2 regions of the Terrabacter ginsenosidimutans genome follow, and region 2 is predicted to be linked to the other one. Evidence: predicted binding sites of a transcription regulator. Region 2 holds the regulator's gene; the other holds the start of a gene.
The links. Region 2 encodes LexA, which represses DNA repair genes until DNA is damaged. Its sites were predicted from a motif close to TCGAACANNTGTTCGA; they were not measured.
Positions count from the first base shown of each region.

Region 1 (7,546 bases), on a different contig from region 2:
CCGGTGCTGGCCGCCGCGCTGCCCGAGGTCCTGCGCTCGATCCCGGGGCTGCGCGTCCTCGTCGCCGGGCCCGGCGACCCCGACGAGGTCACCGAGGGCTGGCCCCCGGAGGTCCGGGCCGCCTGCGAGTTCCTCGGGTCGGTCTCCGACGACGACAAGGCCTCGCTCCTCGCATCGGTCGATGTCTACGTCGCCCCCAACACCGGTGGCGAGAGCTTCGGCATCATCCTCATCGAGGCCATGAGTGCGGGCGCGTGCGTGCTCGCCAGCGACCTCTCGGCGTTCTCCCGCGTGCTCGACGGCGGCACGGCGGGTGCCATGTTCGCCAACGAGCACCCCGACGACCTCGCGCGCACCCTCGTCGACCTGCTCCGACGGCCCGAGCGCCGGGCCGAGCTCGCAGCGGCCGGCCAGCGCCGGGCCCGGCTGTTCGACTGGTCGGTCGTGGCCGACGAGATCCTCGCCGTCTACGAGACGGTCATCGAGGGGCGGGCGGCCGCGGACTGGCAGCCGCAGGGACGCTGGAACCGCTTCCTGCGCGGGGGCACCCGATGAGCGAGGTCCTCTCCTGGGTCTTCGCGATCCTCTTCGTCCTCGTCGTCATCGCCTGGTACCTCTCCTACACGGCGGCCCGTGTCGACCGGCTCCACGTGCGCCTCAGCGGCACGCTCGCGGCGCTCGACGCCCGGCTCGTCCGGCGTGCGGAGGCCTCCGTCGAGCTCGCCAACAGCGGGCTGCTCGACGGCGCCACGTCGCTGATCCTCGCCAATGCGGCCGCCGAGTCGCTCGAGGCCCCGTCGGAGCACGGCGAGGCGCGGGAGCTGGCCGAGAACGACCTCACCGAGGCCCTCGACCTCGCGTTGACGCCCGAGGCGGTCAGCTCGCTGCGGTCGACCGAGCTGGGGGAGGACGTGCTGGCCCGCCTCGCGTCGGCCTGCATGCGGGTCCAGCTCGCGCGACGCTTCCACAACGACGCCGTCACCGACGTGCGACGGGTGCGGCGCAAGTGGACGATCCGGATGTTCCACCTCGCCGGCCACACGCCCATGCCGCACACCGTCGAGTTCAACGACGAGTCACCCGAGCACCTCGCCGCCGTCTGAGGACCGAGTCGTGGGCCGACGTCGCGTGGGCCTACGCTTTGAGGCAACCCCAACACCCAGATCACGGGAAAGCAGGACATCGTGAGCACCACCCCGACCACGGGCACCACGCCCGCGGCTGACCAGCACGCGAGCTCCACCGGCACGACGCGCGTCAAGCGCGGCATGGCCGAGATGCTCAAGGGCGGCGTCATCATGGACGTCGTCACCGCCGAGCAGGCCAAGATCGCCGAGGACGCGGGCGCCGTCGCCGTCATGGCCCTCGAGCGGGTCCCCGCCGACATCCGTGCCCAAGGCGGGGTCTCGCGCATGAGCGACCCCGACATGATCGACAGCATCATCGAGGCCGTCTCGGTTCCCGTCATGGCCAAGGCCCGGATCGGCCACTTCGTCGAGGCCCAGGTGCTGCAGAGCCTCGGCGTCGACTACATCGACGAGTCGGAGGTTCTCACCCCGGCCGACTACGCCAACCACATCGACAAGTGGCAGTTCACGGTGCCCTTCGTGTGTGGCGCGACCAACCTCGGCGAGGCGCTGCGGCGGATCACCGAGGGCGCGGCGATGATCCGCTCCAAGGGTGAGGCCGGCACCGGTGACGTCTCCAACGCGACGACGCACATGCGCACCCTGCGCGCCGAGATCAACCGCCTCCGGTCGATGAGCCCCGACGAGCTGTACGTCGCGGCCAAGGAGCTCCAGGCCCCCTACGAGCTCGTCAAGGAGGTCGCCGAGGCCGGCAAGCTCCCCGTCGTGCTCTTCACGGCCGGTGGCATCGCGACCCCGGCCGACGCCGCGATGATGATGCAGCTCGGCGCCGAGGGCGTCTTCGTCGGCTCCGGCATCTTCAAGTCGGGCAACCCGGCCCAGCGCGCCGAGGCCATCGTCAAGGCGACGACCTTCCACGACGACCCCGACGTCGTCGCCAAGGTCTCCCGCGGCCTCGGCGAGGCCATGGTCGGCATCAACGTCGACGAGATCCCGCAGCCGCACCGGCTCGCCGAGCGCGGTTGGTGACCTCAGGCCACCCAGCAAGCCGCTGACGTGTGCCGTCGTGCCCCACGGGCGCGGCGGCACACGTCGTCGTGGGTCGCGGCTGGCAGCATCGGGTCGTGAGCCCTTCCGGAGCCGAGCTGTCACGGTCGTACTTCGAGCACGTCGTGGGTCCGCTCGTGGAGGCGCGCTGGCCCGGGCTGCCGTATGCCGCGGCGCGGCTGGGCAGCGGGTCGGACGTCCTCGGTCTCGACGACGCACGGTCCCGCGACCACGACTGGGGCCTGCGGCTCAACCTCCTCGTCCCGCGCGGGCTCGTCGACGACGTCGACACGCACCTCGCCGAGCACCTGCCCGACTCCTTCGCCGGCCATCCCGTGCGGTTCGCCACGACCTGGGACCCGGCCGTGCGTCACCGCGTGCAGGTCGAGACGGCGCGCGAGCTCGCCACCTCGCGCCTCGGGGTCGACCCGACCACCGACCTCACCGTCGGGGACTGGCTGTCGATCACGGGGCAGGCCGTCCTGGAGGTCACCGCCGGCGACGTGTTCGCCGACGGCGCGGGCGAGCTGGACGGCATACGTCGTCGGCTCGAGTGGTATCCCGACGACGTCTGGCGGCACGTCGTCGCGGTGGACTGGGCCCGGCTCGCCCAGGAGCTGCCGTTCGTCGGCCGCACGGGGGAGCGCGGCGACGAGCTCGGCTCACGGGTCGTGGCGGCGCGGCTCGCCGGGGTGGTGATGCACCTCGGGCACCTGCTCGAGCGTCGCTGGGCGCCGTACTCCAAGTGGCTCGGCACGAGCTTCACCCGGCTGCCACGGGCCGCGGCAGCAGCGGCACCGTTGGAGGCAGCCCTGACCGCGAGCGACTGGCACCGCCGGGAGGCGGGGCTCGTCCTGGCCCTCCGGACGCTGTGCCGGGTTCAGGCCGACACCGGGCTCCCGACGGCCCCGGACCCCGTCGAGCCGTTCTGGGACCGGCCGTTCCTCGGTGTCCGTGACGCCGCCGTCAGCGTGGTCGCCGAGAGCATCCTCGACCCGGCCGTGCGGTTGCTCCCACGGGGCGTCGGCTCGGTGGAGCAGTGGAGCGACAACGTCGACGTCCTGACGCATCCCCGTCGACGGATCGAATGACGGATCGTCCCGCAGCGGCACTCGTCAGGTGACGGCGCCGCGCTCGGCGAACTCGGGCCGCTCGAACTCGCGCCCGTCGAGGACCTCCTGGACGTGCACCGCAGCGCGCACCGCGTCGACGTGCGTCACGTAGAGCGGTGCGAAACCGAGCCGGATGATGTCGGGCTCGCGGAAGTCGCCGATGACGCCGCGGGCGATGAGCGCCTGCACGACGGCGAAGGCCTGCGGGTGCCGGAGCGAGACCTGCGACCCGCGTCGCTCGGGCTCGCGCGGCGTCGCGAGCGGCAGGTCGACCCCGAGGGCGTCGAGGGCGTCGATGAACGTGCCCGTCACCGAGAGCGATGCCGCCCGCACGTCGGCGGGGGAGAGACCGTCGTATGCCGTGAGCGCGGCCTCCAGGGCGAGCACCGACAGCAGGGGCGGGGTGCCGACCCGGGCGCGGGTGATCCCGGGTGCGGCCTCGTAGTCGGGGCGCATCTCGAAGGGGTGGGCGTGGCCCTGCCAACCCGTCAGCGGCTGGTCGAAGTCGTCCTGGTGGCGGGTCGCGACATAGAGGAACGCGGGAGCGCCCGGGCCACCGTTGAGGTACTTGTAGCCGCAGCCGACGGCGAGGTCGGCGCCGCCCGCGTCGAGGTCCACCTCGATGACGCCGGCGGAGTGGCAGAGGTCCCAGCAGGCGAGCGCCCCGACGGCGTGGGCGGCTTCCGTGATCGCCCGAAGGTCCCACAGCTCGCCCGTGCGGTAGTCGACGCTCGAGTACGAGGCGAGGGCGAGGGCCTCTCCCGCCTCGGCGATGGCGGTCACGGCGTCGCGCGGGTGCACCCGGCGCACCTCGAGGCCGGCCAGGGCGGCCGCGGACTCCGTCATGTAGAGGTCGGTCGGGAACGAGTCCGGGTCGGTGAGCACGACGGTGCGGCCGGGACGCAGCCGACCGGCGCCGATGACCGCCTTGAAGAGGTTCACCGACGTCGAGTCCGTGACCACGACCTGGCCCGGCGCGGCGCCGACGAGACGCCCGACGCGGTCGCCGACCCGGGTCTGCGCGCCCCACCAGTCGGCCTCGTTCCACGACCGGATCAGCCGCTCGCCCCACTGGCGGTGCATGACGTCGTCGACGACGGCGGGGACGGCCGTCGGCAGCGCGCCCAACGAGTTGCCGTCGAGGTAGATGACGTCGTCGGGCAGGGTGAAGAGGTCTCGCGTGCCCCGCAGCGGTGAGGCGGCGTCGGCCTCCGCGGCGCGGGCGATCAGGTCTTCGTGGGTCTGCACCGTCGTCATGGGCGCAACGTATCCGTTGAGCCGGTGCCGTCGTCAGGGCGGGCAGCTCTCGTGTCTCGTATGCCAGACGGTTCCCGGCCACGGACCCGTGACCGTCGCCCGGTCACCGGCGCCCTAGGCTGGCTCGGTGAGCACCACCAGCATCCTGTCCCTCCCGCGGATCGGCGTCCTCGCGGTCCAGGGCGACGTCCGCGAGCACCTCGCGGCCCTCGACGCGCTCGGCGCGGACGCGGTCACGGTCCGTCGCCCGGCGGAGGTCGAGTCGATCGACGGACTCGTGATCCCCGGCGGGGAGTCGACCGTCATGGACAAGCTCGTCCGCGCCTTCGACCTGCGCGAGCCATTGCTGCGCCGCATCGCGGAGGGCATGCCGGCCTACGGCTCGTGCGCCGGGATGATCATGCTCGCCGACCGCATCGCCGACGGGCGGCCCGACCAGCAGACGCTCGGCGGCCTCGACATCACCGTGCGGCGCAACGCCTTCGGCCGCCAGGTCGACTCCTTCGAGCAGGACCTCGACTACGCCTGGCGCGACGCCGGGGCGACCGGCACCGTGCACGCCGTCTTCATCCGGGCGCCGTGGGTCGAGCAGGTCGGCCCCGAGGTCGAGGTGCTCGCCCGCGTGAGCGAGGGCGCGGCCGCCGGTAGGATCGTCGCGGTCCGGCAGGGCAACCTCATGGCCACGTCCTTCCACCCCGAGGTGGGGGCCGACCGCCGGATCCACGCCGAGTTCGTCTCGATCGTCAGAGAGCACCGACTCCAGCAGTCGGGCGCACGCCAGTCACCGGAACGCGAGGACACTGCATGAGCGGCCACTCCAAATGGGCCACCACGAAGCACCAGAAGGCGGCCAAGGACGCCAAGCGCGGCAAGCTCTTCGCCAAGCTCATCAAGAACATCGAGGTCGCGGCGCGCCAGGGCGGGGCTGACCCCGCGGGCAACCCGACCCTCTACGACGCCATCCAGAAGGCCAAGAAGACGTCGGTCCCCAACGACAACATCGACCGCGCGGTCAAGCGTGCCTCGGGCGCCGAGGCGGGCGCGGCCGACTGGCAGACCATCATGTACGAGGGCTACGCCCCCAACGGCGTCGCGGTGCTCATCGAGTGCCTCACCGACAACCGCAACCGCGCCGCTGCCGAGGTGCGCACCGCGCTGACCCGCAACGGTGGCCAGCTCGCCGACCCGGGCTCGGTGTCCTACGTCTTCAACCGCAAGGGCGTCGTCACCGTCCTCAAGGATGCCGGCAGCGAGGACGACATCCTCGAGGTCGTGCTCGAGGCGGGTGCCGAGGAGGTCAACGACAACGGCGACACCTGGGAGATCATCTCCGAGGCCACCGACTTCGTCGCGGTCCGCAAGGCGATCCAGGACGCCGGCATCGACTACGAGTCGGCCGAGGCGTCGTTCGTCCCGAACCTGCAGGTCCCGCTCGACCTGGACGGGGCCAAGAAGATGATCCGGGTCATCGAGGCGCTCGAGGACAGCGACGACGTGCAGAACGTCTTCGCCAACGGCGACATCCCCGACGACGTGCTGGCGCAGCTCGACGAGGACGAGGACTGAGCCGGCCGTCAGGCCGCAGCACGGGAGGCACGCCGGGACCGGCGTGCCTCCCGTGCTTTCGGGGGCGGGCGGTTAGCGTTGTCCCGAACACCTGTTCGGATCGACCTGGCGTTCCCACTCGTCCCGTCCGTCCCGCCCACAGACCTGGAGGTATGCCGTGCGCGTCCTCGCGGTCGACCCCGGCCTCACGCGGTGCGGAGTCGGCGTCGTCGACGGAGTGCCGGGCCGCAAGCTCGCCCTCGTCGAGGTGGGAGTCATCCGGACGCCGTCCACCGACCCCACGCCCCGACGTCTCGTCGCGGTCGAGGACGAGATGCGGCAGTGGTTCGCGCGACACCGACCCGAGGCTGTCGCCATCGAGCGGGTCTTCGCCGACACCAACGTCTCCACCGTGATGGGCACGGCCCAGGTGACCGGCATCGTCATGATCATCGCGGAGCGGCTGGGCCTTCCGGTCACGTTGCACACGCCCACGGAGGTCAAGGCTGCCGTCAGCGGCAGCGGACGGGCCGACAAGGCACAGGTGACCACGATGGTGACCCGCCTGCTCGGTCTGGACACACCTCCGAAGCCGGCCGACGCGGCCGACGCCCTTGCCCTCGCGATCTGCCACGTCTGGCGCGGCGGCACCCAGAACCGGCTCGAGGAGGCACGGCTCGAGGTGCTGGCGCGCACGGTCAACCGGGGGAGCGGGATACCCCGCCGGGTCCCGCCGGGATCGGTGCCCCCCGTGCAGCGGCTGCGGGCCGCGTCCACCCAGACCTCCAGGGCCGCCCGGCCCGCCTCACCCGATCGCACCCCACCACCGCACTCTGGAGCCCAGCCCCGATGATCGCCTCGCTCTCCGGCACCGTCCTCAAGGTCGGCCTCGACTCCGTCGTGGTCGGAGTCGGGGGAGTCGGCATGCTCGTCCACACGACACCCGCGACGGCCACGTCCGTGCGACTGGGGCAGCCCACCGAGCTCGCCACGAGCCTCGTCGTGCGCGAGGACTCGCTGACGCTCTACGGCTTCGCGACCGACGACGAGAAGCACGTCTTCGAGACGGTCCAGACCGTCTCGGGTGTTGGGCCCCGGCTCGCCCTCGCCGTGCTCGCCGTGCACTCACCCGACGCCGTGCGAGTGGCGCTCGGCACCGGCGACCTCGTCGCGCTGACGAAGGTCCCCGGCATCGGCAAGAAGGGCGCCGAGCGCATGGTCCTCGAGCTCAAGGACAAGCTGGGTGCCCTGCCAGGCTCGGCCGGCCGGGTCGATCCCGTCCACCTCGACTCCGGTGAGGCGTGGCGCGAGCAGGTCCGCGAGGCCCTCGTCGGTCTCGGGTGGACGGCGCGACAGGCCGACGACGCGCTCGACAAGGTGGCGCCGCTCGCGGCCGATGGGGCCGGTGTCTCAGCGCTGCTGCGCGCGGCCCTGCAGGAGCTGGGCCGATGAGTGCCGACCGCTCGGACGGCTCCTGGGAGCTCGACACCGGCACCG
Region 1 covers NZ_BAABDC010000004.1:437,743-445,288, reverse strand. Annotated here, with positions in the region: gene ABD831_RS14845 (glycosyltransferase family 4 protein) at 1-555, shown strand, start outside; gene ABD831_RS14840 (hypothetical protein) at 552-1,103, shown strand; gene pdxS (pyridoxal 5'-phosphate synthase lyase subunit PdxS) at 1,185-2,117, shown strand; gene ABD831_RS14830 (DUF4037 domain-containing protein) at 2,213-3,226, shown strand; gene kynU (kynureninase) at 3,251-4,504, opposite strand; gene pdxT (pyridoxal 5'-phosphate synthase glutaminase subunit PdxT) at 4,650-5,312, shown strand; gene ABD831_RS14815 (YebC/PmpR family DNA-binding transcriptional regulator) at 5,309-6,070, shown strand; gene ruvC (crossover junction endodeoxyribonuclease RuvC) at 6,228-6,902, shown strand; gene ruvA (Holliday junction branch migration protein RuvA) at 6,899-7,501, shown strand; gene ruvB (Holliday junction branch migration DNA helicase RuvB) at 7,498-7,546, shown strand, end outside.
Region 1: ruvC (crossover junction endodeoxyribonuclease RuvC) is a predicted target of LexA. The motif match lies at 6,154-6,169, and genes of this name have one in related genera.

Region 2 (7,546 bases):
CGGGCGAGGAGGGCCAGGTTGGCCTCGTGGCGCGCCTGCGCCGGCACACCGTCACGCGAGCCGACCCACTCCGGCCGTTCCCGGATGACCGTCCGACGCTCCTCGTCGGTCAGTGACCGCCACCAGGCTGCCGACGCGAACACGTGCGCGCTGACGCCACCCGCACTCGAGGGAACCGGCGGGGCCGGCATTGACGCCAGAGCCGGCGCCCCGGACGTACCCGCCGACGTCGGCGCTCCGCGCGCCGATGACAGCAGGTCCCGCAGCAGCTCCTCGTCCGTCTCGGCGGCGGACTGACGCGCCCGGGCCAGGCACGCCTGCACCTCGGCACGCAGGAGCTCATCGAGCCGAGCGCGGTGCGCCTCCAGGGCCGGGTCACCGAGCGAGGCCCGCACAGGTAGGAAGAGGCGACCGTCGTCGTCGACCCATGCCCCCTCGTCGGCCGCCCGCCGGTCGGCCCGGCCCACGAGGTCGATCGCCGCCTGCAGGCGGATCGCCGCTCGTCCGACCGCGCTTACCGTCGCGGCCAGGCTCGCCGCGAGCCCTCCGAGTCCGGCAACCACGACGCCGTAGCGGTCCGCCGCGGCGGAGGATGCAGCACCGGACCACCGCGGCGCGGCCGAGCGACGCCACAGCACCAGCTCGGCGAGCACCAGCACCCGGCGGCGACGCTCCTCCAGTCCCCGGCCGACGGCGGTCAGGGACTGGGGCCGGCTCGAGCGGATGTCGCGCACGGACAGCGTCGACGCGGTGGTGGCGACCGTCATCGAGAGCCTCCCGACGCCGGTCGGACGCTCTGCCGAGCCGCCTGCTCGACGGCGTCGTAGGTGTCGGCCGCGACGGTCAGGCACTGGCCCAGCTCCTGCAGCTCCCACCGGGTCGCGGCCAGTCGCGCCGCCCAGACGGCCGAGACCTGGCGCAGGCCCGCGGCGCTCCGGCTCCCCGGGAGAGCGGCGGCGATCGGCTGCAGCTCGTCCGCGATCGCAATCGTGCGCACCCGCGCGAGGACCTCGGTGATGGACGTGACGTCCTCGCGGAGTGCTGCCGTGTCCACTGCGTAGCGCATGGTGTGCTCCCTTCCCGAGGACTGTCACGCTAGGCCGCTCACCGGGCGGCTCACCGGCGTCATCCACAGGACCTGGCCCCAGGCGCATGAGGGCTGCGTGCTGTGTCGGCGCCCGCTGGACCACCTGCGCTGCAAGGACGCCGGGGACAGCAGGACGCCGCACCCCGGATCAGGGGTACGGCGTCCGGGGCAGGAGCGACGGGGTCGAAGCGCCGCTACCGCCAGCCGCTGAAGGTGGAGCCAACGCGGCAGATCGGGATGGGACGGTCGGTGCGACAGCCGGGAGACGGCCTACGCGATCGACCAGGTCCCCGAGAGCTCGCAGAGAGCTGTGGGGTCAGCGCGCCGGGATGACGAGCTGCTGACCGGCGTGGACCGCGGTGGTGCTGAGACTGTTGGCGACCTGGAGCTCGACGACGCCCTCGGCCGTCGTCAGCTCGGGCAGCTCGCGAGCGGCGACCCCCGAGAGCGTCTGCCCGGACTGCACCGTGACCGTGCGCGGCTCCCCCGTGGCCGAGGCCAGCTGGCCGGCCAACCCGACACCGAGGACGGCGACGACTGCCGCGACGAGCAGGGCCAGGACCACCCGACCGAACCGGGTCAGACGCAGGGGCGGCTGGGTGGCGCGCGCTGCCCGGGCCACCCCTGCCGCCTCAGGCCCGGTCGGCACGAGAACGAGACGGGGCCGTCCGGCCGACAGCGGCCGCTCGGACTCCTCGGTGTGCGGCTGGCGAACGGCCTCGAGGACGATGGCGCTCATGGTGACCTCCCCTTGCTCCTGAACTTGCGAACACATGTTCGATAGAACGTCTGTACGAGTTGTAGCACGTATGTTCGATGAAGTCGAGACACGCATCGAACAGGTGTTTGGCAACTGTGTTCGACCTGCGTAGTCTTTCCTCACACCACAGACCTCACCAGCCACCACTGACACTGGCCTCACATCCAGCGTCACGACGCGGTCTGAAGAGCCGACGAAGGGGACACCATGGGCGTGACCGAGCTTCCCGATCGCGACACCGGCGACGGTCTGACCGTCCGCCAGCGGCGGGTTCTCGAGGTCATCCGCAACTCCGTGGACCGCCGTGGCTACCCGCCGAGCATGCGTGAGATCGGCGACGCGGTCGGCCTGGCCAGCCCGTCCAGCGTCTCCCACCAGCTCAACGCGCTCGTCGCCAAGGGCTACCTCCGGCGTGACCCCAACCGTCCGCGCGCGCTCGAGGTCGTCTCGCCCGACGCGAAGGCGGAGGAGGTCGGCTACCGCGCGGGCGACGCGACGCCGCTGCGCCCGCGGGGCGACCAGTACGACACCGAGACCGACTCCGGCGATGCCCGCCCCGAGGCCTCCTACGTTCCCGTGCTCGGACAGATCGCGGCCGGCGTACCCATCACCGCCGAGGAGGTCGTCGAGGACGTGTTCCCGCTGCCCAAGCAGCTCGTCGGCGAGGGCGACCTCTTCCTGCTCAAGGTCACCGGCGACTCGATGATCGGCGCCGCGATCTGCGACGGCGACTGGGTCGTCGTGCGCCAGCAGCAGCATGCCGACAACGGCGACGTGGTCGCGGCGATGCTCGACAACGAGGCGACGGTCAAGACGTTCAAGCGCAAGGACGGCCACGTGTGGCTCATGCCGCACAACGACGACTTCTCCCCCATCGACGGCGACCACGCCACGATCCTCGGCAAGGTCACGGCGGTGCTGCGCCGCATCTGAGCCCTTCGGCTCCCCATCGACGACGTATGCCGTCGGCGCCCTCCGCGCCGACGGCATCGCCGTGTCCCGGGAGGCGTATCCGACGAGACGGCGAGAGACTCTGAACCGTGAGCCCTGCGAAGGAGACCGCCATGGCACCAGGCCGCACCCGGGACGTCGTGTTCACGTACCGCTACCTGCGGGGCGCGATGATCGCCCTGCTCCTCATGCTGCTGCTCTCGGTCGGCTACCAGTGGTGGTGGGAGACCGGCCACTCGTGCTGGCTCGGCTCGATCAGCGCGTACTACTACACACCGGCACGATCGGTCTTCGTCGGCTCGCTGTGCGCGCTCGGGGCCAGCCTCATCGCCTACAAGGGCCACTCGCCCGAGGAGGACGTGCTGCTCAACTTCTCGGGCTTCATGGCCTTCGTCGTCGCCATGGTCCCCACCGTGCCGGACGCCCGGTGCGGGCCGAACGCCTACACCCAGACCCCGGGCGAGATCGCCGCGGCCGTGCGCAACAACATCTGGTCGCTCGTCGTCGTCGCCGCCGTCGCCGCGCTGGTGGCCGCCTGGCTCAAGCGGGGCGCGATGACGCGCGACCCGTCCGAACGACCCACGGTGCGTTCCGTGGTCGTCTCCGTCGTCTGCGGCGCGGTGCTGCTCGGTGAGCTGACCCTCTTCCTCGCGCTGCGCGACCGCTTCATCGCGCTCAGCCACGGCGTCGCCGCGGGCACCATGGTGGCCGGGGTCATCGCCGTCATGGCCTTCAGCGCACTGCGCGCCGAGGAGCGCCACCGGGGCGCCGACGGCGGGGCTGTCTACAAGCGCACCTACATCGCGATCGCGGTGGCGCTCGCCGCGGCGCTCGGAGTGACGGTCCTCGCCGCCCTCACCGTCAAGGGGTTCGACCACCTCGTCCTCATCGCCGAGGTGATCATCATCGTGCTGTTCGCCGCCTACTGGGGCGTGCAGACCAAGGAGCTGTGGGACCTGCGCGCGAGCGACGGCGCCGACGGCACCGAGGCGCGGCAGACCCACTCCGTGGCCGAGTAGCCCTGCAGGACAGGGGCCGCCGACTCGACCGGACAGTGACCCCGCTCAGTGACCCCGCTCAGTGACCGAGCGCTTGACGCAGGTCCTCCAGGGTCGGGCCGAGGGGCGCGTGCAGACGTAGGCTCGCCTCGGCGTCACCGCGGGTGGCCGAACGCGTGACGATCGCGACCGGCACGTCGCGCTGGTGGGCCCGCCGGACGAAGCGGTAGCCGCTCATCACCGACAGCGACGAACCCAGCACGAGCACCGCCCCAGCGCCCTCGACGAGCGAGAAGCACTGCTCGACAAGCGCTTTGGGCACCGACTCGCCGAAGAAGACGACGTCGGGCTTGACGGTGTCGTGTCCGCAGACGAGACAGCGCGGCGCGTGGAAGGACTCGACGAGCGAGTCGGCGAGCACGATGTCACCATCGGGCCGGACCTGCTCGCCCCACTGCGAACCCACCGTCTGCGCCGCCTCGGCGAACCGCTCCATGAAGCCGGGGTTGGCCTCGGTCATCCTCTCGTGCAAGCCGATTCGCGTGGTGTACTCGCCGCAGGTGAGGCAGACGGCCCGGTCGAGCGACCCGTGGAGCTCGATGACGTCGGTGGCGCCCGAGGCCTGGTGCAGCCCGTCCACGTTCTGGGTGATGATCGGGCCCACGTAGCCCGCGCGCTGAAGGTCGGTGACGACGCGATGGCCCTCGTTGGGCTCGGCGGCGTTGAAGCGCTGCCACCCGATGTAGCTGCGCGCCCAGTAGCGCCGGCGCGCCTCGCTCGACCCTGCGAACTCGCCGTAGGTCATCGGCTCCACGCGACGGGTCCCGTCGGGCCCGCGGTAGTCCGGGATGCCCGACTCGGTGGAGAGCCCGGCGCCGGAGAGCACGACGACTCCGCCACCGCTGACGAGGTCCACGAGGTCGTCGAACGTGCCGAGGTCGTGCGTCTCGAGCGGCAGGGTGCGCGTGGTGGCGAGCCGGGTCGTGGCCGCCGACATGACTGTCGACGCGGCCGTCCCCTGCGGAGGTATGCCGTTCGGCTGCTGCACCCGGTCAGCCTACGTCGCCTGCCCCCGCCTCCCGGTCCCACGTCGTGGGTGTGACCGCACGGCGTCGCAGCTCCGCCTTGCGCACCTTGGCCGTGGGGGTGCGCGGCAGCTCGTCGACGATCTCGACGTAGCGCGGACGGGCGAAGCGCGGCAGGACGGAGTCGACGCGCTGGACGAGCTCCGCGCAGTCGAGGCTCGCGCCGGCAACGGGGACCACCGCGAGCATCACCTCGTCCTCGGTGCCGGCAGGGACCGAGGGCACGGCGTAGGCGGCCACCTCGGCCACCCCCGCCAGCGCCGCGACCGCGCTCTCGACCTCGAACGAGGAGATGTTCTCCCCGCGCCGCCGGATGCAGTCCTTGGTGCGGTCCACGAAGGTCACCCAGCCCTGCTCGTCCATCACCCCGGAGTCTCCGGTGTGGAACCACAGGCTGCGCCACGCCGCGACCGTCACCTCGGGCAAGCCGTGGTAGCCGGCCATGAACCCGAACGGCACCCGCGGGCGGACCATGATCTCCCCGACCGTGCCCCGCGGCACCGGCACGTCCGTGTCGGGGTCGCACACCTCCACCTCGAACCAGCGGTCCAGGACGAGGCCGGCGGTGCCGGGCCGCGACTGTCCCAGCCGGCCGTAGAGCGGGATGTTGACCTCCGTCATGCCGTATGCCGTCACGACCTCGGGCACGCCGAAGCGTTCCCGCCACGCGGCCTCGTGCGCGGGTGGGTTCGGCACGGGGCACACGACGCGGAGGCCGAGCTCGCCGTCGTCGGGCCGTGGGGGCTGGGCCATGACGAACTCGGACATCGAGCCGAGCAGGTTGGACACCGTGCAGCGGTGCTCGCGCACCTCACGGGTCCAGGCGCTCGCGCTGAAGCGAGGGCGCAGGACCGCACTCGCGCCGGCCAGGATCGTGGCCCCGAGCTGCATGAAGAGCCCGTTGGCGTGGAACAGGGGCATCGTCACGTAGTAGCGGTCTTCCGCCGTCAGGCCCAGCCCCTCGATGGTGCCCACGCCGAAGAGGACGCAGTGGGCGTGCGGCATGACGACGCCCTTCGACGGGCCGGTCGTCCCCGACGTGTACATGACGCAGGCCGTGTCGGCGGCGCGCGGCAACGGTCCCTCCCATTCCGGCTCCGACTGCCAACCCGTGAGGTCGACGATCTCCCGCCCGGCGGGGGACCCGAGGGCTGCGCGCACGGCACGCGCTCCTCCGGCATCGGCCACGACGAACCTTGCGCCGCAGTCGTCCAGCTGATGGGCGAGGAACGCACCCTCGAGGGCGGTGTTGACGGGCACGATGACGGCGCCGAGGCGGCCGAGTCCCAGCCACACCCGGACGAAGTCGAGCCCGCTGGCCAGCAGCACGGCCACGGCGTCGCCGCGCCGCACCCCGGCGGACGCCAGTCGCGAGGCCACCCGACGGGCATCACCGGCCGCTGCGGCATACGACAGCGAGCCTTCTCCGACGACGTGGACCAGCTCGCGACCACCGAGGGAGTCGGCCTGCTCCTCGAGCACGAGAGGGAGCACCCAGCGGGTCACGTCGTCATCGAACATGCTTGCCAGACAAACACTTTCATCCAACGATCCCGGTGTGTCGGGACGACACCGCGTGCGTCGTCATGTGGCCGCTGCACCCACGGCAGGGCCTGTCCCGCGGACTAGCGTGGGCCGCATGAGCCTGCGTGACACCTTCGGCACCGACGTCCTCGTCACCGGCTGGGGGCACACCCAGTTCGGCCGCCTCGACGACGAGACCCTGGAGAGCCTCGTCGTCAGCGCCGCGGGCGAGGCCCTGGAGTGCGCCGGGATCGAGCCCGGCCACGTCGACGAGATCGTGCTCGGCACGTTCAACTCGGGGATGTGGCCGCTCGGCTTCGCGTCGTCGCTCGCCCTCCAGCTCAGCGACGACCTCGCGAACGTGCCGGCGACACGCGTCGAGAACGCCTGCGCCTCCGGCTCCGCGGCCGTGCAGCAGGGCGTCAAGTCGCTCCTTGCCGGGACGGCGCGGACCGTCCTCGTCATCGGCGCCGAGAAGATGACGCACGCCCCTGCCGACGTCGTGGGCGCCGCGCTGCTCGGCGCGGACTACGAGCTGGCGGGACGCTCGTCGACGACGGGCTTCGCCGGGCTGTTCGCCGACGTCGCCCGGCACTACGAGAAGCACCATGGCCCCGTGGGCGACACGCTCGGCTCCATCGCCGCGAAGAACCACCGCAACGGTGTCCTCAACCCCTACGCACAGCTGCGCAAGGACCTCGGTGTGGACTTCTGCCGCACGGTCTCCGATCGCAACCCCATGGTCGCCGAGCCGCTGCGCCGCACCGACTGCTCCCCCGTGTCCGACGGCGCCGCGGCCCTCGTGCTCTCGACGCGCCGCACCGGGGGCCGCACCGACCCGGTGCGGCTTGCCGGTTTCGGTCACGCCAACGACTTCCTGCCCGCGGCCAAGCGCGACCCGCTCACCTTCGTGGGGACCGCGGCGGCCTGGCAGCGGGCGCTCGGCATGGCCCAGGTCGACACCTCCGACCTCGACCTCGTCGAGCTCCACGACTGCTTCACCATCGCGGAGCTCGTCGTCTACGAGGCGATCGGCCTCGCGCCGCGCGGCGAGGGGCACCGGCTCCTCGAGGACGGCACCGTGCACCGCGAAGGCCGACTGCCGGTCAACGTCTCCGGCGGCCTCAAGGCCAAGGGCCAC
Region 2 covers NZ_BAABDC010000007.1:77,236-84,781, forward strand. Annotated here, with positions in the region: gene ABD831_RS17975 (alpha/beta hydrolase) at 1-767, opposite strand, end outside; gene ABD831_RS17980 (hypothetical protein) at 764-1,066, opposite strand; gene ABD831_RS17985 (LysM peptidoglycan-binding domain-containing protein) at 1,404-1,826, opposite strand; gene lexA (transcriptional repressor LexA) at 2,055-2,780, shown strand; gene ABD831_RS17995 (hypothetical protein) at 2,888-3,817, shown strand; gene ABD831_RS18000 (Sir2 family NAD-dependent protein deacetylase) at 3,876-4,844, opposite strand; gene ABD831_RS18005 (AMP-binding protein) at 4,849-6,402, opposite strand; gene ABD831_RS18010 (acetyl-CoA acetyltransferase) at 6,521-7,546, shown strand, end outside.